Regions from separate parts of the Sphingobium sp. BHU LFT2 genome, predicted to be linked through region 1. Evidence: predicted binding sites of a transcription regulator. Region 1 holds the regulator's gene; each other region holds the start of a gene.
What was found. Region 1 encodes LexA, which represses DNA repair genes until DNA is damaged. Its sites were predicted from a motif close to GTTCCNCNCTTGTTCT; they were not measured.

Region 1 (5,766 bases):
AGCGATAGGCATGGCCATTGGCGAGCAGCTGGTTGGCGACCTCGGCATGGCGCGGGGTGCGCTCGAACTGGAACACCGCCGGCTCATCGCCGCCCAGGTTCAGCCATTCCAGGCCGTCGAAGATGGCGGCCACGGCTTCCTCGGTGGAGCGGGCGCGATCGGTATCCTCGATGCGGAGCAGGAACTTGCCGCCATGATGGCGCGCAAACAGCCAGTTGAACAGCGCGGTGCGGGCGCCGCCAATATGCAGGAAGCCCGTTGGCGACGGGGCGAAACGGGTCACCACCTGCTTGTTCAATCCCGTTGCACTTGCCGTCATATTCGCTGACATTCTTCCTGCCTAATCCATGGATGCGACGCCCCCTAGCATGGCTTTTGAGCCACGACAAACGTCCGTTGGGCGCAGGACGGTGCGTATTGCGCACAATGGATTTGCGCGGATCGAACAATGGCTGGAGGTGGAGCGCGAACAGCTTGCCTTGTGGGTGCCGGTGGCGCTGGGTGTGGGCATTGCCGGCTGGTTCGTGCTGCCGGGGCCGGCACATTGGTTGGCCTGTTGCTGCGGGGCGCTGGGGCTGGCCTGTCTGGCGCTGTTGCTGCCGGTGGGCGCACGATTGCGGCATATGCTGGTGGCGGCCGGCTTGCTGGCCTGCATTGGTTGTCTGCTGGTCTGGGGCAAGGCGACATGGCTGGGACAACCGCCGCTGGCGCGTCCCATATTCGCACAGGTGACGGGGACGGTGACGACGGTGGCCAAGCTGCCGGCTCAACAGATGGTGCGCGTGGGGCTGCGGCCGATCGAGGCGCCGGCGCTGCCCGCGGCGATCCGGGTGAATATCGCAGAGGCGGATGTGCCCGAAGGGCTGGGCAAGGGGGCGGTGCTGCGCTTTCGCGTGCGGCTGATGCCGCCCGCGCCGCCGAGCGTGCCGGGGGCGTTCGATTTTGCGCGACGCGCCTATTTCCAGGGGATCGGGGCGACCGGGCGGGCGCTGGCGCCGGTCGAGATGGTGGAGCAGGCGCGCGAGGCGCCGACGCTGCGGGCGCGGCTGTTCGATCATATCAGCGGACAGGTGGCAGGCGCACCGGCGGGGATTGCGGTGGCGCTGGCGACCGGCGACCAGGGCGCGATTGCCGAAGCGGATGCGGAGGCGATGCGGCGCAGTGGCCTTGCCCATCTTCTCTCGATCAGCGGCCTGCATGTGACGGCGCTGATCGGGGCGGTGATATTCCTGCTGTTGCGCTTGCTGGCGCTGATTCCGCGCGCGGCGCTGGACTGGCCGCTGATGCTGATCGCGGCGGCCGGCGGCGCGCTAGCGGGGATCGGCTATACGCTGCTGACCGGCGCGGAGGTGCCGACGGTGCGATCCTGCATCGCGGCGCTGCTGGTGCTGGGCGGGCTCGCGCTGGGGCGCGAGGCGATCACATTGCGGCTGGTGGCGACCGGGGCGCTGGTGGTGCTGGTCTTCTGGCCGGAAGCGCTGATCGGGCCGAGCTTCCAGATGAGCTTTGCCGCAGTGGTCGCGCTGGTGGCGCTGGGCGAGCATCGGCGGTTCAAGGCGTTCGCGATGACGCGGGACGAGCCTTTGCCGCGCAAGGCCGGGCGGACGGTGGCGGCGATGCTGATGACGGGCCTTGCCATCGAACTGGTGCTGGCGCCGATCGCGCTTTACCATTTTCACAAGGCTGGTTTGCTGGGCGCGGTGGCCAATCTGGTCGCGATCCCGCTCACCACCTTCGTCATCATGCCGCTGGAGGCGCTGGCGCTGTGCTTCGATCTGGTCGGGCTGGGCGCGCCCTTCTGGTGGCTGACCGGCAAGGCGATCGCTTTGCTGCTGGCGGTGGCGCATGGCGTGGCGGCGAGCCCGATGGCGGTGATGCTGGCGCCGGCGGTGCCGGGCGGGCTGTTCGCGATCATTGTGGTGGGAGGCCTTTGGTGCCTGCTGTGGCGCAGTCGCTGGCGCTGGCTGGGGTTGGGGCCAATCGCAATCGGCCTGGCCGGCATCGCGCTGCTGGCGCCGCCCGATATCGTGGTGACGGGCGATGGGCGGCATGTCGCGGTGCGGACACCGACGGGGACGATGGCGCTGCTGCGCGAGGGGGCGGGCGACTATGTCCGCGACGTGCTGAGCGAGAGCGCGGGCTATGACGGGATGCTGGAGGCGATCGCGACGATGAAGCAGGCGCGCTGTTCGACCGATCTGTGCGCGGTGACGTTGCCACGGGGCGGGCGCGACTGGCATTTGCTGGTGACGCGCAATGCGATGCTGGTGGACCGACCAATATTGGAGCGGGACTGCGCGGCGGCCGATATCGTCATCAGCGATCGGGGGCTGCCCTGGTGGTGCCGGCCGCGCTGGATGAAGATCGACCGCCGGCTGCTGTCGCGCACCGGCGGCCTGTCGATTGGCCTTGAAAGCGGCAAAGTTCACACCGTCCATCGGCCCGGCGACGCGCATCCCTGGATCGTGCGCCGCCGGCCCCGAACGGCCGATCAGTTGTAGCGGCGCAGCAGGCCGGCGAGCTTGCCCTGGATGCGGACCTGGCGCGGATCATAGATCTGCGGTTCATAGGCGGCATTGGCGGGATCGAGCCGAACCCGGCTGCCTTCGCGGCGGAAATATTTGAGCGTCGCTTCGGCGTCATCGATCAGGGCGACGACGATCTGGCCTTCGCGCGCGACATCGGTGCGCTGGATCAGCGCGAAGTCGCCGTCGAGAATGCCGGCCTCCATCATCGAGTCCCCCGACACTTCGAGCGCATAATGATCGCCCGAGCCGAGCAAGGCGGCGGGGACGGAGAGCATGGTGTGGCTTTCCATCGCCTCGATCGGGACGCCGGCGGCGATGCGGCCGTGCAGCGGGATTTCGATCACGTCATTGGCGGCGGTCGGCAACAGCACGGCGGGCGCCGATACCTTGGGCGTCGGAATGGCCGGCGCGGGCGCGCGGTGCATCGCGTCGGGCAGCTTGAGCACTTCGAGCGCGCGGGCGCGGTTGGGCAGGCGACGGATGAAGCCGCGTTCTTCCAGCGCGTTGATCAACCGGTGGATGCCGGACTTGGAGCGCAGATCGAGCGCGTCCTTCATCTCCTCGAACGAAGGGGACACGCCGCCTTCTTCCAGCCGGGTCTGAATGAAGCTCAGCAATTCCTGCTGCTTGGGCGTCAACATCGGCGGTCCTCCATGGAACGAATGAAGAACGCATAGGAAACGGAAAGGGGCAAGTCAAGCGCCTTAAGCCATGCGCGGCTTTTGCCGGTCAGGCAGTTAGCGGGATGATGTCGACCATGTCGCCGGCAATGGCGGGGGCTGAGCCGGCCGGGCGACGGATCAGACAGTCGGCCAGCGCCATGGCGGCGGTGGCGGCGCTGTCCTGCGACGTGGCCGAGACGATCCCGTCGGCGCCGCGAAACGCCCGCAGATAATCGTCGCGTTCCGCCGTCGCGCCGAGTGGGGCGGCAAGGCGGGCCTGCACGACCGGCGGCAGCGGGGCGCGCGATCCGGCGAGATGGCGGACCAGCGGGCAGAGGAAGAGGGTGCCGGTGACGAAGGCGGAGACCGGATTGCCCGGCAGGCCGAGGAAGGTGGCGTTCCCCAGGCGCCCGGCCATCAGCGGTTTGCCCGGCCGCATCGCGATCTTGTAGAAATCGAGCGTGCCGCCGGCGGCCGCGAAGGCGGGGCGGACATAGTCATGGTCGCCGACCGAGGCGCCGCCGGTCGAGACGATGATATCGGCCTGTGCCGCCTGTTCCAGCGCCTGCGTCATGGCAGCGAGATCGTCGGGCACGATGCCAAGGTCGATCACGTCGCAGGGCAGGGCGGCGAGCAGGGCAGCGAGCATCGGCGCGTTGGACGAGGGGAGATAGCCCGGCGGCGTCGGCGCGCCGGGGGGAACAAGTTCATTGCCGGTCGAGAGCAGGGCGATGCGGGGCCGGGCGCCGACGGGCAGGCTGCCATGGCCGCCAAGGACGGCAAGCGCGATCTGGCCCGGCGTGAGGCGGCTGCCTGCGCTGACCAGCAGCGTGCCGGCGCGGAAATCGGAACCGAGCGGGCGGACATGCCTGCCGGGCGTCAATATGCCGTCATGCGCGGTCAGTTTGTCGCCGGCGCGCGTGGCATTTTCCTGGATCAGGATCGCATCGGCGCCGGCCGGCAAGGGCGCGCCGGTGAAGATGCGGCAAGCCTGGCCCGGTTGCAGGGCCGGGATATCGGCGTCGCCCGCGCTGCTGGTGGCGACCAGCTGCCACGGTCCGGCGCCTTCGGATGCGCGCACGGCATAGCCGTCCATCGCGGAAAGATCGGCCCAGGGCTGGTCGCGGCGCGCGCTGATGTCGGTGGCGAGCCAGCGACCGGCACAGGTGGCGACGGGCACATGTTCGGCCGGCAACGGATCGGCGAGGGCAAGTAGCCGCGCCTGCGCGTCCGCGACCGGCATCAGGTTCATCGGTCGCTGCTCTCCGGCGCGGTCCAGTCGCCCGATTTGCCGCCGCGCTTGGCGAGCAGGCGAACATCGCCGATTATCATGCCCTTATCGAGCGCCTTGGCCATGTCATAGACGGTCAGGAGCGCGGCGGTCGCGGCGGTCAGCGCCTCCATCTCCACCCCGGTCTGGCCGGCGGTGCGCGCGGTTGCGGTGACGGTGACGCCATCGTCGTGGAGGGTAAAGTCGATGGTGACGGCGCTCAGCGGGATCGGATGGCAGAGCGGGATCAGTTCGGCGGTGCGCTTGGCGGCCATGATGCCGGCGACGCGGGCGACGGCCAGCACATCCCCCTTCTTGACGAGGCCGGCGGCGATCGCCTGTGCGGCGTCGGCCGCCATGGTGATGCGGCCGGCGGCCACCGCCTCGCGCGCGGTCACGGCCTTGGCCGAGACATCGACCATGCGGGCGGCGCCGTCTTCATCAAGATGGGTGAGGCCGGTCATGCTCCGGTCAGCAGGTTGCGGGTCGCGGCCTCGACGTCGGCCTGGCGCATCAGGGTTTCGCCGACCAGGAAGCAGCGCACGCCATGATCGGCCATGGCGGTGAGGTCGGCATGGGAGCCAAGGCCGCTTTCGGCAACGAAGGTGCAGCCCTCCGGCGCCTTGCCGACCAGTTCATAGGTGCGGGCGAAATCGACGCTGAAATCGCGCAGGTCGCGGTTGTTGACGCCGATCAGGCGCGAACGGAGCTTGAGCGCGCGCTCCAGTTCGGCCTCGTCATGCACTTCGATCAGGGCATCCATGCCAAGGCCGAGCGCGGCGTCCTCAATCTCCTGCATCTGGCCGTCGTCCAGCGCGGCGACGATGATCAGGATCGCGTCGGCGCCGAGCGCCCGGCTTTCGAGGATCTGCCAGGGATCGACGATGAAATCCTTGCGCAGCACCGGCAGCGCGCAGACCGATCGGGCGGCCATCAGATAATCATCATGGCCCTGGAAATAGGGTTCATCGGTCAGCACCGAAAGGCAGGCGGCTCCACCGGCGGCATAGGCCACCGCATGGGCCGGCGGATCGAAGTCGGCCCGGATCAGCCCCTTGGACGGGCTGGCCTTCTTCACCTCAGCGATGAGGCCGAAGCCCGAGCGGGCGGCATCGTCCAGCGCCTTGCGGAAGCCGCGCGGCGGGGTCTGCTCGCTGGCGCGGGCGTGGAGCGACGCGATCGTCGTCGCGGCCTTGCGGCGGGCGACATCCTCGCGCTTGAAATCGCAGATTTCGATGAGCTTGTTGGTCATTGATAGGCAATCCAGCAATTGAGGAGCGCGTTGGCAAGGCCGTTGTCGATCGCT
Region 2 (5,766 bases), on a different contig from region 1:
TGACCAAGGATGGCTTCTGGCAGGTCGATGCCGGCGTCAGCCATATCGGCAGCGCCATCGCGATCGACTTCGCCATCTATCGCGCCGCCGAACTGGCGCGGGAAAATGGCTATCGCTATGTCGAAATCCACGACGCGACGGGCCGCAGCAGCCGGATCGGCGGTGCGGAGACGGCAACGCTCTATGCCCGTCCGGCCGAAGCGCCGGCCCATCCGGCCGCCTGCCGCTCGGGCAAGCCCAAGCGCTGCTACACTGCCGACATTGCCCTCGTCTATGCCCGCCTCAGCGGTGCCGACGGCCAGCATCCCGGCGTCGCAGCGCCCAGCTATGTCGACAAGTTCGGTCGGCCGGTGATGCAGAGCGGTTTTGGCACCGGCGCGGTCGGCACGCCACCCGCGAGATAATTGGCCAGATGATCGGTCAGGCGGCCTCGGCGTAGGCCGCCTGTTCCCTGCCGATCAGGATATCGGCCAGGAAAGTATAAGCTTCCGCCCAGGCGGCCAGCACTTCATCAGTCGCCACCGCTTCGCCCAGCACCTCGCGGATCGCCGGCAGCAGCGCGGCCGCCACCTTGGGATAATGGTCCGGCTGCACACCGGTATCGACATGGCGCTGCACCATCCGCGCGATCGCGCCGTCCAGCGCCTGCAACTTGTCGACATTCTCGGCAAAGCCCAGGATCGCCGCCGCCAGCCGGCGCGGCTGCTCGCCGCTGGCCTGCGCCGCCTGATCGAACATGTCCTTGATCGACGCATCCTCGAACAGCCGCGCATACATGCGGGTGGTGATCTCGACGCCATGGCGGCGCAGCGCCGGGCCGGTCGCCTTCACGATGGCGATGGTTTCGGGGGACAGATTTTCGCGCATGACAGGCTCCTTATCGGGGACTCGATAAGGTTCATTTAATATGCATCTTTTAAGATGTAAATTGAATATATGTTTAAGACGGTCTACGCGCAGGATAGGAGGGCGCGATGCAATTGACCCGCCACACCGATTATGCGCTGCGCGTGCTGATCCATCTCGCCGCCGTACCGGGCGGACGGGCGACGATCCCGGAAATTGCCGACGCCTATGGCCTGTCGCGCAATCATCTGATGAAGGTGGTGCATGGCCTGGGCCAGGTTGGCTTCATCCGCACCCAGCGCGGTCGCGGCGGCGGCTTCAGCCTTGCCGCCGATCCTGCCGATATCCGCATCGGCGCGGTCGTGCGCCATAGCGAGCCGGACATGGCGATGGCTGATTGCGCGTCCTGCGCGATCCGTCCCGCCTGCGGCCTTTCAGGCATATTGGCGCAGGCGGTCGGCGCCTTCCTGACGGTGCTGGACGGCTACAGCCTGGCAGACGCGGCGCGCGACCGGACCGGCCTCGCAGCGCTCATCGCCGCCCTGCCCGGCCCTGCAGCCGCCGACCCAAAGCACGATCTCAGCCCGGCCTGCGCATCCTCTTCTTCGCCTCGCCCGGATTGACGCAGCCATCCTGCACGCCCTTGCCGCAGACCGGATAGGCCTTCGCCTCGGTCGGCGGCGGCGTCATGTTGCCGCCGACGGTTACAGGATTGGATGATGATCCCACCGGCGCGGCGGGATCGCGCGGCACGTCCGCAGGCGCCGGCACCATGCCCGTCTCGGCCGGCACCGCGCCGGTCGGCTGGGCCGCATTGGGATCCTGGTTCTGGGCCGGCGGCGACATCGCCTGCGCCCCGGCCTGACCGGGCATCGCCGCCATCGACAAAGCGGCAAAGCCGGCGATCATGATGATCTTCATCGGGTTGGTCCTTCTACTCCTTGCCCCGAGCAAGGGAGAAACCGGCCGCCCCGCATGCCTGTTCCGCGTCAGCGACGAACCGTGCCGCCGCTGACGCCGGCCGCACGCTCAGTCCGACGGGTATCGATCGAACCGGGGCAGGTCATGCGCCGCCGCCATCCACGGCGCCGCCTCGGCATATTGGACATGCACCGCCGGCGGAAAGGCGCTCTGGTCGTCCAGCGTCGCGCTCTGGATGTCGATCATGCCGGGAAACACCGTCGGGTTGGTGTAGAACAACCCGGTGCCACAGGTGCCACAGAAATGGCGGGTCGCATTGTCCGACGATTGGTAGGTGACCGGATCGCCCTCTATCGTCACCTTGTCATGCGCGAACAACGCCCAGCCGACCATCGGCGCGCCCGCGCTCATCCGGCAATCGCTGCAATGGCACAGCGCGCTGTAAACCGGCTCGCCCTCCGCCGCATAATGGATCGCCCCGCACTGGCACCGCCCCGTCACCATCATCTTGCTCCATTCGCATCTTGCGTGATTCCCTTTTTGTTCTCATAGATTGCGTCCCGCTGCAAGGCCATCCGCCCTTGCCCCCGCAACCGCCCATCCCTAGTTGATCGCCCATGACCGTGCCTGCCCCCTCTCCCAATGACCCGCCCTATCTGAAGGGCCTCAACGAACCGCAGCGCGAAGCGGTGCTGACCACGGAGGGACCGGTGCTGGTGCTGGCCGGCGCGGGCACGGGCAAGACGGCGGCGCTCACCGCCCGCCTCGCCCATCTGGTCGCGACCCAGCGCGCCTGGCCCTCGGAAATCCTGGCCGTGACCTTCACCAACAAGGCAGCACGGGAAATGCGCGAGCGCGTCGGCCGGATGATCGGCCCGGCGGTCGAGGGCATGCCCTGGCTCGGCACCTTCCACGCGATCGCCGCCAAGATGCTGCGCCGCCATGCCAAACTGGTGGGCCTCCAGTCCAATTTCACCATCCTCGACACCGACGACCAGTTGCGCCTGATGAAGCAGCTGATCCAGGCCGAGGGGATTGACGAGAAGCGCTGGCCCGCCCGCCAGCTCGCCGGTCTGATCGACCAGTGGAAGAACAAGGGCCTCACCCCAGAGGAAGTCGGCGCCGGTGAGGCGGAGGGCTATGCCCATGGCAAGGGGCAGAAGCTCTATGCCGCCTACCAGGCCCGCCTGCGTGAAGTGAATGCTTGCGATTTCGGTGACTTGCTACTGCACTCTCTCACCATCTTGAAGCGTCACCGCGACGTGCTGGAGCAATATCAGCAGCGCTTCAAATATATTATGGTGGACGAATATCAGGACACCAACTCCAGCCAGTATCTCTGGCTGCGCCTGCTCGCCCAGACCCGCAAGAATATCTGCTGCGTCGGCGACGACGATCAGTCCATCTATTCATGGCGCGGCGCAGAAGTCGCCAATATCCTGCGGTTCGAAAAGGATTTTCCGGGCGCCGTGATCGTTCGCCTGGAACAGAATTATCGCTCCACCCCGCATATCCTGGGCGCCGCCTCCGGGGTGATCGCGGAAAATGGCAATCGCCTCGGCAAGACATTGTGGACCGACATCGACGTCGGCGAAAAGGTGCGCGTGCTCGGCGTGTGGGACGGGCCGGAAGAAGCCCGCCGCGTCGGCGACGAGATCGAGGCGATCGCCCGCGCCGGCGGCTCGCTGGACGAGGTCGCGATCCTCGTCCGCGCCCAGCACCAGACCCGCGAGTTCGAAGACCGCTTCATCCAGATCGGCCTGCCCTATCGCATCGTCGGCGGCTTCCGCTTCTATGAGCGCGCCGAAATCCGCGACGCGCTCGCCTATCTGCGCCTCGTCAACCAGCCGGCAGACGACCTGGCCTTCGAACGCATCGTCAACGTGCCGAAGCGCGGCCTGGGCGACAAGGCGGTCGAGAAGCTGCACCGTCTGGCGCGCGCGGAGGGCATTCCGCTCGCCCTCGCCGCCGCGCGCATCCTCGACACCGACGAACTGACACCCCAGGCGCGCCGTTCGCTCGGCGCCTTCATCGGCGATCTCGCCCGCTGGCGCGATCGCGCCGCACAACTGCCCCATGCCGAACTGGCGCGCCAGATCCTGGACGAAAGCGGCTATACCGCCACGCTCCAGGCCGAACGCTCGACCGAGAGCGCCGGGCGCCTCGAAAATCTGAGCGAACTCACCCGCGCGATGGAGGAATATGAGACGCTGGGCGCCTTCCTCGAACATGTCAGCCTGGTCATGGACAATGAGGCGCAGCAGGATGAGCAGAAGCTCACCATCATGACCATCCACGCCGCCAAGGGGCTGGAATTCGACAATGTCTTCCTCGCCGGCTGGGAGGAAGGCATCTTCCCCTCGCAGCGCGCGCTGGACGAAGGCGGGCTCAACAGCCTGGAGGAGGAACGGCGCCTCGCCTATGTGGCGATCACGCGCGCGCGCAAGCGCTGCACCATCCTCCACGCCGCCAATCGCCGCATCTATGGCCAGTGGACCAGTAGCATCCCCTCCCGCTTCGTCGGCGAATTGCCGCCCGAACATGTGGACGAGGAAAGCAGCATGTCCGGCGGCGCCTCGCTCTGGCGCGCCAACTGGTCGGAACGGGACGATCCCTTCGCCAATGTCGCGCGCGGCTCGTCGCGCGGCCCCGGCTGGCAGCGCGCCCAGACCAGCGGCCAGTTCAGCCGCGAGCCGGTGCGAATCGTCGAAGCCCGCACCTCCGCCGTGTCGCTCGGCAACAAGGGCCGCGACGATGTGTCCGTCGGCCAGCGCGTCTTCCACCAGAAATTCGGCTATGGCACGATCGCCGCGATCGAGGGCAACAAGCTGGAAATCGACTTCGAAACCGCCGGCCGCAAGCGGGTGATGGACAGCTTCGTCACGCTGGCCTGAGCGGCGTTGCCCCGTCCTCATTCGCAAAAGCAGGAATGGCCCAAAAGGGTGGTTAGCAGACGTCAGCTTTCCTGCGTTTCCACCACCAATAAAGTGCAGCCGTTAGAGCGGCAAAGATCGCCATACGCAGCGGCAGTTCATCGGTAACGAAGCGGGAAAAACCACGCGTATAAATGAGATAGCCGCAAAGCCCGATATGAACCGCTATGACATACCGATAGTAGGATAAGAACGATCCGTTCGTCATTCATGATGCTTAACATCAACGCGCCACTGTCTGCTAGTGGTCGCTTCCAGACCATCCTCCCCTGCAAGGGGAGTTCAAGGGAGACCCGTGTCTCCCTTGAACTGGCCGTAGGCCAGACGGAGGGGTGCCCCCTCTCGATACGACGCCGCAGCCAGCCCGACCGAATCCGAAGGCCATCAACGCAATCCCATGGGTTGCGTGTGCATGATGCTATGTGAAGAAAAATGGTGGAGCCTAGCGGGATCGAACCGCTGACCTCCTGCATGCCATGCAGGCGCTCTCCCAGCTGAGCTAAGGCCCCATCCTGATACGGCGTAAGCCGCGTCCCGATGGATCAGACCATGTCCGGCACAAGCCGTCGGCCGAAAAATTGGTGGAGCCTAGCGGGATCGAACCGCTGACCTCCTGCATGCCATGCAGGCGCTCTCCCAGCTGAGCTAAGGCCCCATCCTGATACGGCGCGAACCGCGTCCCAAATGGATCAAACCATGTCCGGCACAAGCCGTCGGCCGAAAAAATTGGTGGAGCCTAGCGGGATCGAACCGCTGACCTCCTGCATGCCATGCAGGCGCTCTCCCAGCTGAGCTAAGGCCCCGTACCATCTTGAGGCACCGTTGGGTCCGGCGCCTCGGAGGTCGCTGCCTCTAGGATCAGGCGATCCCGTTGGCAAGCAGAATTTTCACTTAATTGTCGTCGTCGCCGTCATCGCTGCCGGCATCGACGCCCAGGTCGTCATCGCCGCCCAGATCGACGTCATTATCCGGCGAATCGCCGTCATCATCGACGTCCAGATCGATGTCCAGATCATCGTCCGCCGTCTCCAGCTCGCCATCGGCCGTTTCCACGACCTTCTTGGGC
Region 3 (5,766 bases), on a different contig from region 1:
TGAACAGCCCGTGATAAGCCACGTTTTCAGAACTTTTCTCCGATATTTTCAGACAAAGTATTCGCTGATCATGGTGTCCGACGCAGACCTGGAGAGATTAGCCGCCGACGCAATTGACGCGGCTTAGAGCAACTTCACAAGGCTGCGCTGCGGTCTGAGGGCGGTGACGATGTCCACGTCAGCCATGATCTGGGCAGTCTCCGGCGAATTGAGCGCCGCTTCCATGGCAACTGCATCGTGGAAGTTGACGACGCCAACCGCAATCAGCCCGGCGCCATCACCTTGCGGAAAGAACCCGCCGGCGCTGACCAGCCCGTAGGGTCCCCAACTGTCTCGCACGAGTGGGAAATGCACGTTGATCCAATGATCGCGGTCGAACGGCGTGTGTATATCGCCCGCATAGGTCACCAGCATCGTGATCATTTTTGAAATCCTCATATGCAAAAATCGGAGCGGGCCGCTGCGTGCTGCCGCGGCTCGGGCAATCTCTTCGCTTTAGTCCGGATAAGCATCCCTTGGGCCCACAGCCAGGTCATCCAAGCGGCCGCCCTGATTGGGCGGGTGAAATCCAGCTACGGAAGCACCTCCAAACAATGCCATCAATCTAGCCGTTTAGATTTGTTCTGGAACTGACATAACTGTACTATCCCCGTTCAATTTTGTGTGAGCGGTCGCGATGGAATGGAGTGACGTCAGAATATTTCTTGCCGTCGCGCGATCCGGCACGCTCGGCAGAGCCGCGCGGTCTCTGAAGACAAGCCATCCGACCGTCGGCAGGCGCCTTCGCGCCCTTGAGCAGGCGGTCGGTCACACGCTCTTTCAGCGCACGGCAGACGGTCTCGTTCTGACCGAAGAGGGCCATGGGATCATTGCGCTTGCTGAGCAGATGGAGGAAGGCGCCCTGGCCATGCAGCGCCGGCTCGCGGGGCAGGAGCAGGATCTCAAGGGCAGCTGCGTATCTCGTCGGCGGACTGGTTTGGAGCCTATGTTCTCCCGCCTATCCTGGCGGATTTCTCAAAATCCTACCCCAATGTCGACGTCGAGATCCTCACTGGTACGCGCCAATTCAGTCTTGCCCAACGAGAAGCCGACATCGCTTTTCGTATCGTTCCGTTCGACACTGCCGATGTCGTTCAGCGGCGGCTCTTCAGGCTCGAATATGGCGTCTACATCGCCGATGAGGCGGCTGATCCCAAATATGGCGATGGGACCGGTTTCCGACTGATCACCCATGACACGTCGACGGGCCATTTCCCTGACATTGCTTGGCTCATCGAGAGTTACCCCAATGCGAGACCGATGCTGCGATCAAACAACCGCAACGTCCAGGGACGCATGTGCAGGCAAGGTGTGGGCATCGCTGTCCTGCCCCGCGTGGTCGGCCAGCAGATTGCCGGTATCCGCAGGCTTGAAGTACCCACGCCGCCGCCAGCGCGAGATATTTGGTTGGGGTATCACCGGGACCTTCGGCGACTTAAGCGTCTTCGCGCCTTCATCCCGACGGTATCGGACCATCTCGTCAACGCGACCACATGATGCGCGGCCTGGGAATAACGGAAGCTTCCTGAAGAAATGCGAGGATCAGTGCTACCGCGATGGCGCGGATGGTATCGCCGTAAAGGCGGCGAGAGGGCGCACCCATATAGCGCCGGGTCTGGCCACCGCATATATCGGGCCGCGCCGCATGGAGATAGTGCGCGAGGAACGAAAAAAATCACGCACATTTCGTCGAGCTTTGCGGAACTCCGGGCGATATTGGATAGCGAGGTTTACGCCCGTCGCGCGAAACCGCATCGGTTTGCCGTAGTCGCTGACTGGCGCTTCATCGCGGCGCGAGCGCGTTGATCTGATGGCACGCGACTCAGCACATGCTGACTGATTGCGGGAAGACAAGTCCAGAAAGCGCTATCGCGGGAAAATTGTCGCCTTGACGAAACTGAGCTCGAATAGGAACATAAAGGGAACATACGAGTCGATGTTCCGATGCCCTCCACCTCGCCCCTTTCCGCCTCGCTGGCGGTCAGCCCCATTGCAAAGCTGCGCGAAGCGGTGGGGCAAACGCGCGCAACGTCGGCTCCGTGCCTGCCGTTTGATATTAATCTAATGGATGAAAAGCTGGCCGCCGGCGGCGTTGACGGTTCTGGTCTCCACGAGTTTGCTGCCAGGGCAGCAAGTCTTAGTGACGATGCCGCCGCCACGCTGTTTCTCGCCGGTATAGCGGCGCGGTTTGCGGCAGATCGCGATCAGACCGTCTGCTGGGCCATGACGACCTTGGATCTTTATGCGGTGGGACTGGAGCAGGTCGGGCTTGGACCAGATAAGCTGCTCTATGCGCAGGGCAGGATGGATGTGGATGTCCTTGCCATAGCAGAAGATGCGCTGCGCGATGGATCGCTCGCGTGCGTGATCGCGGAAGTAAAGACAGCGGATATGACTGCAACACGTCGGCTGCAGCTAGCAGCCTCGGACGGTCAGACCCCTATGCTGCTCTACCGTCGCCATCGGATGCGTGATCGCTGCCCCCTCGCCTCTCCATCCTCCGCCATGACGCGCTGGCGGATCGGCTGCGTGCCGTCCGAGCGGCTGCCCTGGCCGGGCGTTGGTCGCTCACGCTGGCAGGTTGAACTTGTGCGTCAACGTAACGGCGATCCTTTTTCCCTCGAACTGGAGGCGTGCGATGCCACGGGTCGCCTCGCTGTTCCTGCCCCATCTCGCGATCGAGCGGCTGCGCCGCGCCGAGCGGATGCGCGGGATGGCGCGATCAGCCGCGCCGCCTGACGCGGCCCGGAGACCGCGCTTGGCGCAAACCATCGACGATGATCCGGGCGCTTGCTCGGTGCCGCGCGGTGGCGGATGGCGGCCGGGCGCGCGGTGGGCGCGGGACGAGGTTGTCAGCGGTCGCCCAAATCAAACCGACATCGATGCCCTCCCCGCCCATCAAAGACCGACCATGCGCGAGATGGGACGGCGCAGCGAGCATGCCGAGCATCCGTTCAGGGCGATGCCTGCCGATGAAGTGGGCCGAGTGCCTTCCGTGCCTGCTCTTAGCTGGGCAACCCTTTGGGGACGCCCGACCGTGCTCGTTCTGCGTACGGGGCAGCGCGATGTCATAACTGCAGCCTGCCCCGTAGCGCTCGACCTTGGACTGCGGCCCGGTATGGTCGCGGCGCACGCCCGCGCGCTGGTGGCCGATCTTGAGGTCAAGGACGCCGATCCTAACGCAGATCGCGCGCTGCTTGATCGGCTGGCGCTTCATGCCGCTCGTCACTGGACGCCGACTGCAAGCGTGTCGGGCGAGGATGGTCTGTGGCTTGACCTCACCGGCACCACCCATCTTTTCGGCGGTGAAGAGCGTTTCTGTCGCCGTTTACTGGCGTTTCTCAAACGCCTCGGTCTGACGGCCCGTGTAGCAATCGCTGCCACGCCCGGTGCCGCCCATGCGCTGGCGCGGTTTGGCAATAGCGACATGGTGTTGCTGGAGGCGGGTCAGGAAGCGCAGGCGCTTGCCGATCTGCCGCTTTGCGCGCTGCGCCTTGAACCAGAGGCGCTGGTCTCGGCAAACCGTTTCGGCCTGGACCGCATCGCTGATCTCTATCCGATGCCGCGCGGACCACTTGCCCGGCGACTGGGTCTTAAGACTGTCGAGCGGCTGGATCAGGCGCGCGGTCTTCTCGCCGAGCCGATCGTCCCGGTCGTGCCGTCACAAGCGCCCGTCGTGACACGTCATCTGCTTGAGCCGATCGGAACGCCCGAAAGCATCACGCAGGTCATTTCCGATCTTGTCGACGATCTTGTGATCATGCTCCTCCAGCGCGGGATTGGCGCGCGCACGGCGTTGCTTATAGCGGTGCGGGTGGATGGCGTGCCGCAGCGCCTGACGGTCGGCGCGTCGCGCGCAACGCGGGATGCCAAGCACCTCAAACGCATGTTCGGCCTTAGGCTTGCGCAATTGGAACCCGGTCTCGGCATCGAGACGATGCATCTGGCCGTGCCCCATCACGAGCCGCTTGACGCTGAAGTCATCGGCGCGCTGCTGGAAACATCTCGCAAGGGACGCGATCTGGCCCCGCTGATCGATCAACTCAGCGCGCGTGCCGGAGAAACAGCGTTGTTTCGTCTGACCTCCCATGAAAGTGATGTGCCTGAACGAGCCGCCAGGCGCATCGCACCCCTTGCGACGCCCACGGGCTGGCCCCGATGGAAGCGCCCGGTTCGATTGCTGCGCCGGCCTGAACTTTTGTCCAATGTCGTTGCACTGATGCCCGATCATCCACCCCGCCGCTTCACCTGGCGACGGCAGAATTATCGTGTGGTAGCGGGCGATGGCCCCGAGCGCATTCATGGCGAGTGGTGGCGCACGGACCGCGAGCGATGGGCGACCCGCGACTATTTTCGTGTTGAAGCCCAGAGCGGCGAACGCTTCTGGCTGTTTCGACGGGGTGATGGTGTCGATCCTGACACCGGCGACTTGAGCTGGCATATGCATGGGCTGTTCGGATGAGCGCCGGCGTCATCCCTGCGACCACCTATGTCGAACTGCAGGTCACCAGCCACTTCTCTTTCCTGCGCGGCGCATCGTCACCCGAAGAGCTGTTCTCGGCGGCGGCACTTTTGGGGCATAGCGCCATGGGTCTGGCTGACCGCAATTCTGTAGCAGGCGTCGTGCGCGGCTGGGCAGGTCAGAAGGCGACTGGCGTCCGCATGATCCCGGGCAGCCGCGTCGATCTCACTGACGGGCGCGCATTGCTCCTCTACCCCCGAACCCGAGCGGCCTGGTCGCGGCTGACGCGATTGCTCTCGATCGGCAAGGCGCGCGGCGGCAAGGGATATTGCATCCTCGATTGGGCCGGTGTCGCGGGGCACGCGGAAGATATGATTGCCATCCTCATCCCCGACATGCCGGATGCCCTTTCTGAGGGCCGGATGCGTGACCTGCATGAAGCTTTCGGGGCGCGCGGCTTCTGCGCCTTGTCGCTGCGCCGCCGCCCCGATGATTTGGATCGGTTGCACCGGCTCGACGCGCTCGCTCATGCACATGGCGTACGCACAGTCGCGACCGGCGACATTCTCTATCACAGTAGGGAGCGCCGTCCCCTGCAGGACGTGATGAGCGCGATTCGCGAGCGCTGCACCATCGACGAACTGGGCTTCCGGCGCGAGCGCTTCATGGACCGGGATCTCAAATCCCCCGCTGAGATGGAACGCCGCTTTTGCGCTTTTCCCGACGCCATACAGGCAAGCGCTGACATTGCCGCGCAGTGCACATTCGACCTTGGCGAGATCCAGTATCAATATCCTTATGAGCAGTTGATGCAGGACCGCACCGCGCAGCAGGCACTGGCAGCGCTTACAGAGCAGGCGGCAGCCAGGAAATTCCCCCACGGCGTGCCCAAACGCTACCGCAAGCAGATCGACCATGAACTCAGGCTCATCGCCGAGCTCGATTATGCACCTTATTTTCTGACGGTGCATTCCATCGTTGCGGAAAGCCGGCGACGCGGCATTCTCTGCCAGGGACGCGGCTCGGCCGCCAACAGCTGCGTCTGCTATCTGCTAGGGGTCACCTCGATCGATCCCATCAGCCATGAACTGCTGTTCGAGCGCTTCGTCTCGGGCGAGCGGCGCGAGCCGCCCGACATCGATGTCGATTTCGAGCATGAGCGGCGCGAGGAAATCATCCAGTGGATTTATGACAGCTATGGCCGCGACCGTTCGGCGCTGACGGCCGTCGTCACCCGCTATCGCACCCGGGGCGCCGTTGCAGAA
Region 4 (5,766 bases), on a different contig from region 1:
GCCGGGCCGGACCCGTCGAGGGTGAAATGCGCATGGCGGGTCGCGGCACAGTTGGGGATCATCGCTACCGGCTTGCCCGCCGCATGGCAGGGATAGTCGTGGATCTTGATGTCGAGCACGGTGGCGAGGCCGCCCAGGCCCTGCGCGCCGATGCCCAGTGCATTGACCTTGTCGAACAGCTCGATGCGCAGTTCCTCGATCTTGTTCTGCGGGCCGCGTGCCTTCAACTCGCCCATGTCGATCGGGTCCATCAGGCTTTCCTTGGCCAGCGCCACCGCCTTTTCCGCGGTGCCACCGATGCCGATGCCCAGCATGCCCGGCGGGCACCAGCCCGCGCCCATCTGCGGCACCATTTCCAGCACCCAGTCGACGATCGAATCGCTGGGGTTCATCATCTTGAACTTGGTCTTGTTCTCGCTGCCGCCGCCCTTGGCCGCGACGTCGATCGTCACCTTGTTGCCCGGCACCATTTCCACGTTCAGCACGCAGGGCGTGTTGTCCTTGGTATTCTGGCGCGAGAAAGCCGGATCCTTCAGGATCGAGGCGCGCAGGCGGTTTTCCGGGTTGAGGTAAGCGCGGCGCACGCCCTCGTCGATCACTTCCTGCATCGACCGGCTATTATCGTCCAGCCGACACTCCATGCCCCACTTCACGAACACGTTGACGATGCCGGTGTCCTGGCAGATCGGGCGGTGGCCTTCGGCGCACATGCGGCTGTTGGTCAGGATCTGGGCGATGGCGTCCTTCGCCGCCGGATTGGCTTCGGCCTCATAGGCCTTACCCAGTGCCCGGATATAATCCATCGGGTGATAGTAGGAAATGAACTGGAGTGCGTCGGCGACGCTCTCGATGAGGTCGGCGGTCTTGATGACGGTCATCTACCCTGGTCCCTATTCTTGCGGCCCGCCTCTGCACGGCAGGTCCCTGCAAGGCGGGGCTATAGGCCTTTGAGACGATGAGTCCAGAAGAGGGTTGCGGTTCAGGACGCAAGCGGCCCGTCGGCAAAGGGAAAATTCTGCCACCAGGGCTGCATCTCGCGCAGCACGCGGGCAAAGCTGGGCCGCGCCTCCAGCCGGTTCAGATAGGCGCCCAGCACCGGATGGCCGGCGCGCAGCGGCACGATCCTGTCGGCATAATAAAGCGAGGGCGCCGCCGCGCAGTCGGCCAGCGACAGATGATCGCCCGCCGCCCAGCTCCGCCCCGCCAGCCGATCCTCCAGCAATGCATAGATGCTGCGCAGCGCCGCCACATTGGCCGCCACGCCATGGGGATCGCGCGCCTCCTCGGGGCGCAACCGGTCGGCGACCAGCGCCTGCATCGGCCCCATCACATAATTGTCGAACAACCGGTCCATCAGCCGCACCTCGATCGCCGCGTCGCCATCGACCGGGATCGGGCGGAAGGTGCCGGGTTCGTGCCGGCCCAGATATTCGACGATGATGCTCGCCTCCGCGATCGTCGCGCCGCGCACCGGGTCGTGCAGCACGGGGAATTTGCCGAGCGGCCAGAGCGCCTGCCATTCGGCCAGGGCCGCTTCATCCTCCAGGATGCGCGGTGTGAAGGGCGTGCCATTTTCATGAAAGGCGATCAGCACCTTCCAGCAATAGGAGGAGAGGGGATGGTAATAGAGGATCATGCCTGCCTCCCGATCATCGGAGCCGTCCGGATTCGCCCGCCTTCCCATCATCATAGCGTATCGCGCGGTGATATGCAGGGGGACGATAAAGGCAGCGATTCAACAGATTGTGGTCGCGTCCGCGCCTCTGCCCCCATGTCATGATTTTGTCGCCGATCGCGCGACGCGCGCATTTGCGTGGCAAGGCAAATTTATTTTTTAATTTCATGGGCCCCCCTTGTCTTTTCCAAGGCCCTTGGAAGTCCGCGCGTCGCTGCGCTATGGGGTGGCGCGTCAGCGACGAAACGAATCCAGGCGTCGATGAACCGAGTCCCCGAACTGTCATTTACCCTCTTGCGTGTCGGCGGGGCTGTGGCACTATCTGTGGTATCGGGACCAAGGGGGTCACCCAATAGATTGTGATTGCATTGTCGGACCTGCTTCCGGCGATACGGGGCTTTTGTCCTTGCGATCGGATCGGTTGACCCCATTTCTGTCCCGGCCCGATCGGGTTCATGCTATGATGCCTGGGTGCGCCCCGGTATCGCTGGACCGAATCGAACGGAACAGGAACAATCGGGGGCTCGCATGGACTTTCGAGATAGTGAACAAGGTGGAAACGGCGACGTGGCGACGGTAATGGACGAGCGTATCGAGGATCTGGTGGACAAGGCCGAGCCCAAGGCTGCCAAGGGCAAGGCGACCGAGTCCGCGTCGTCCAAGATTCATGAGCGTCGCTTTCATGTCGTGACGGATTCGTCGCGCGATGCGCTGCTGACCGAATTCGGCAAGGACACGCTGAACGATCGCTATCTGCTGCCCGGCGAGAGCTATCAGGATCTGTTTGCCCGCGTCGCCGCCGCCTATTCGGACGATGCCGACCATGCGCAGCGCGTCTATGACTATATCTCCAAGCTCTGGTTCATGCCGGCGACGCCCGTGCTGTCGAACGGCGGCACCGGTCGCGGCCTGCCGATCAGCTGCTATCTGAACAGCGTCGACGACAGCCTGGAAGGCATCGTCAACACCTGGAACGAGAATGTCTGGCTCGCCTCGCGCGGCGGCGGCATCGGCACCTATTGGGGCAGCGTGCGCGGCATCGGTGAGCCGGTTGGCCTCAATGGCAAGACCAGCGGCATCATCCCCTTCGTCCGCGTGATGGATTCGCTGACCTTGGCGATCAGCCAGGGCTCGCTGCGTCGCGGCTCGGCCGCCTGCTATCTCGACGTCTCCCACCCGGAGATCGAGGAGTTCCTGGAAATCCGCAAGACGAGCGGCGACTTCAACCGCAAGGCGCTCAACCTGCACCATGGCGTGCTGCTGACCGACGAGTTCATGGAAGCGGTGCGCGACGGCAGTGATTTCAACCTGCGTAGCCCCAAGGACCAGTCGGTGCGCGGCACCGTCGATGCCCGCGCGCTGTTCCAGAAGCTGGTCGAGGTCCGCCTCGCCACCGGCGAGCCCTATATCGTCTTCTCCGACACGGTGAACCGGATGATGCCCAAGCATCACCGCGACCTGGGACTCAAGGTCTCGACGTCGAACCTCTGCTCGGAAATCACCCTGCCGACGGGTCGCGACCATCTCGGCCAGGATCGCACGGCGGTCTGCTGCCTCTCCTCGATGAACCTGGAAACCTGGGATCAGTGGAAGGATCACCCGACCTTCGCGGAAGACATCATGCGCTTCCTCGACAATGTGCTGCAGGACTATATCGACCGCGCCCCGCCGGAAATGGCGCGTGCCAAATATAGCGCCAGCCGCGAACGCTCGGTCGGCCTGGGCGTCATGGGCTTCCACAGCTTCCTGCAGGCACGCGGCATTCCGTTCGAAGGCGCCATGGCCAAGTCGTGGAACCTGCGCATCTTCAAGCATATCAATGCCAAGGTGAACGAGGCGTCGATGATGCTGGCGCAGGAGCGCGGGCCGTGCCCCGACGCCGCCGACCAGGGCGTTATGGAGCGCTTCTCCTGCAAGATGGCGATCGCGCCGACCGCGTCGATCTCGATCATCTGCGGCGGCACCTCGGCCTGTATCGAGCCGATCCCGGCGAACATCTACACCCACAAGACGCTCTCGGGCAGCTTCGCGGTGAAGAATCCCTATCTGGAAAAGCTGCTGGTCGAAAAGGCCAAGGATTCGAGCGCCGTATGGAACTCGATCCTGGAACGCGGCGGCTCGGTCCAGCATCTCGACTTCCTGACCCAGGAAGAAAAGGATGTGTACAAGACCAGCTTCGAGATCGACCAGCGCTGGCTGCTCGAACTGGCGGCCGATCGCACCCCCTATATCGATCAGGCCCAGTCGCTGAACCTGTTCATCCCGGCCGATGTCGAGAAGTGGGATCTGCTGATGCTCCACTTCCGCGCCTGGGAACTGGGCATCAAGTCGCTCTATTATCTGCGCTCCAAGTCGGTGCAGCGCGCTGGCTTTGCCGGTGGCGTGGAAGCGGACAACACGATCGACGCCCCCAAGTTCGAGATCGGCGAGACCACCGACTATGACGAGTGCCTCGCCTGCCAGTGACGCCGGTCTGACCTGGGCACGTGCGGCGGTTCAAAGCCGTTGCATCGCCCGGAAGGACGGGACGGAGACGATCGCATGACGGCGACCAAGCCTTTGGGGCTGAGGATCGCTCTTCTTGCGCTAATCTCGATCGGGATTGGCGTCGGAATCTACAGCTATTGGGTGGATACGCCGCAGTGGCGTGCGTTGTTCTGGATCACTCTGTCGCTCAGTCAGATCGTTATTCTGTCATATGAATTGCGTCATCCTGCTGCACCTGCGCCGGTAACCGCAACAACCGATGATTTCGTTCGCAAGATTGGCCAGCCACGTCATGCAAGCCAGCTTAGAATAGCTGGTATCGTCAGCTTCTCGCTGATTTTGATATTCAATATTTACATATTCTTCTCGGAGTAAACCCGATGCCCCTTCTTCAAGCCTCCAAGGTCTACAAGCCCTTCGAATATCCCTGGGCCTATGAATTTTGGAAGCGCCAGCAGCAGCTCCACTGGCTGCCCGAGGAAGTGCCTCTGGGCGAGGATTGCCGTGACTGGGCGCAGAAGCTCAGCGATCATGAGCGCAACCTGCTGACCCAGATTTTCCGCTTCTTCACCCAGGCCGACGTGGAAGTGCAGGATTGCTACCACGAGAAGTACGGCCGCGTGTTCAAGCCGACCGAGATCAAGATGATGCTGACCGCGTTCAGCAACATGGAAACGGTCCATATCGCCGCCTACTCGCATCTGCTCGACACGATCGGCATGCCCGAAAGCGAATATTCGGCCTTCCTCCAATATAAGGAGATGAAGGACAAGCACGACTATCTCGCCCAGTTCGGCGTCGATACGGACGAGGATATCGCCAAGACGCTGGCGATGTTCGGCGGCTTCACCGAAGGCCTCCAGCTCTTCGCCTCCTTCGCGATGCTGATGAACTTCCCGCGCTTCAACAAGATGAAGGGCATGGGCCAGATCGTCACCTGGTCGGTCCGCGACGAAACCCTGCATTGCGAGGGCATCATCAAGCTGTTCCACAGCTTCGTGAAGGAACGCGACTGCCTGACCGCATCGGTCAAGGACGACATCATGGACATGTGCCAGAAGACCGTCCGCATCGAGGACGCGTTCGTAGACCTGGTCTTCGAAATGGGCCCGGTTCCCGGCATGACGCCCAAGGACATCAAGAAATATGTCCGCTACATCGCCGACTGGCGCCTGGGGCAGCTGGGCCTCAAGCCCATCTACATGATCGACGAGCATCCGCTGCCCTGGTTGACCCCGCTGCTCAACGGCGTGGAGCATGCCAATTTCTTCGAAACCCGCGCGACCGAATATTCGAAGGGCGCGACCCGTGGCCAGTGGAACGACGTCTGGGACGCGTTCGACCGCCGCAAGAAGCTCAAGGGCGCCGAAGCGGCCAATGTCGACGAAAGCGATCCGGACATGTTCAAGGCCGCCGGCATCGCGGCGGAATAAGATCACAGCGCGACGCGCCATGCGCGTTGCGCTGTGATCAAGCCTACGCGGCGCTGGAGCGTTTCAGGCTGCTGATGCGTCAGCATCACGGCAGCTTGCAAGGGGCTTCAACCTGTTCGAGGGGAGGGGAGGCGCGGGGAGCGCCTCCCCTTTTTTGTGCGCCGCTGCAGC

Region 2: JQK15_RS17920 (ATP-dependent helicase) is a predicted target of LexA. The motif match lies at 2,299-2,314, and genes of this name have one in related genera.
Region 3: JQK15_RS21145 (ImuA family protein) is a predicted target of LexA. The motif match lies at 1,950-1,965, and genes of this name have one in related genera.
Region 4: JQK15_RS04575 (ribonucleoside-diphosphate reductase subunit alpha) is a predicted target of LexA. The motif match lies at 2,221-2,236, and genes of this name have one in related genera.

Annotation. Positions count from the first base shown of each region.
Region 1 is NZ_JAFCGW010000011.1:78,934-84,699, reverse strand. Features, by position in the region: gene gltX (glutamate--tRNA ligase) at 1-319, opposite strand, end outside; gene JQK15_RS18635 (ComEC/Rec2 family competence protein) at 369-2,501, shown strand; gene lexA (transcriptional repressor LexA) at 2,492-3,169, opposite strand; gene JQK15_RS18625 (molybdopterin molybdotransferase MoeA) at 3,258-4,442, opposite strand; gene moaC (cyclic pyranopterin monophosphate synthase MoaC) at 4,439-4,924, opposite strand; gene trpC (indole-3-glycerol phosphate synthase TrpC) at 4,921-5,712, opposite strand; gene trpD (anthranilate phosphoribosyltransferase) at 5,709-5,766, opposite strand, start outside.
Region 2 is NZ_JAFCGW010000010.1:120,614-126,379, reverse strand. Features, by position in the region: gene JQK15_RS17945 (hypothetical protein) at 1-404, shown strand, start outside; gene JQK15_RS17940 (globin domain-containing protein) at 421-867, opposite strand; gene JQK15_RS17935 (Rrf2 family transcriptional regulator) at 975-1,469, shown strand; gene JQK15_RS17930 (hypothetical protein) at 1,426-1,767, opposite strand; gene JQK15_RS17925 (GFA family protein) at 1,876-2,271, opposite strand; gene JQK15_RS17920 (ATP-dependent helicase) at 2,385-4,661, shown strand; tRNA gene JQK15_RS17915 (tRNA-Ala) at 5,134-5,209, opposite strand; tRNA gene JQK15_RS17910 (tRNA-Ala) at 5,280-5,355, opposite strand; tRNA gene JQK15_RS17905 (tRNA-Ala) at 5,428-5,503, opposite strand; gene JQK15_RS17900 (TIGR02300 family protein) at 5,592-5,766, opposite strand, start outside.
Region 3 is NZ_JAFCGW010000014.1:64,720-70,485, reverse strand. Features, by position in the region: gene JQK15_RS21160 (oxidoreductase) at 1-15, opposite strand, end outside; gene JQK15_RS21155 (EthD family reductase) at 124-423, opposite strand; partial or broken gene JQK15_RS27025 (LysR family transcriptional regulator) at 677-802, shown strand; gene JQK15_RS21150 (substrate-binding domain-containing protein) at 952-1,536, shown strand; gene JQK15_RS21145 (ImuA family protein) at 1,984-2,778, shown strand; gene JQK15_RS21140 (DUF6504 family protein) at 2,951-4,501, shown strand; partial or broken gene JQK15_RS21135 (error-prone DNA polymerase) at 4,498-5,766, shown strand, end outside.
Region 4 is NZ_JAFCGW010000001.1:911,315-917,080, reverse strand. Features, by position in the region: gene JQK15_RS04585 (fumarate hydratase) at 1-878, opposite strand, end outside; gene JQK15_RS04580 (glutathione S-transferase family protein) at 980-1,636, opposite strand; gene JQK15_RS04575 (ribonucleoside-diphosphate reductase subunit alpha) at 2,255-4,141, shown strand; gene JQK15_RS04570 (hypothetical protein) at 4,217-4,537, shown strand; gene JQK15_RS04565 (ribonucleotide-diphosphate reductase subunit beta) at 4,543-5,595, shown strand.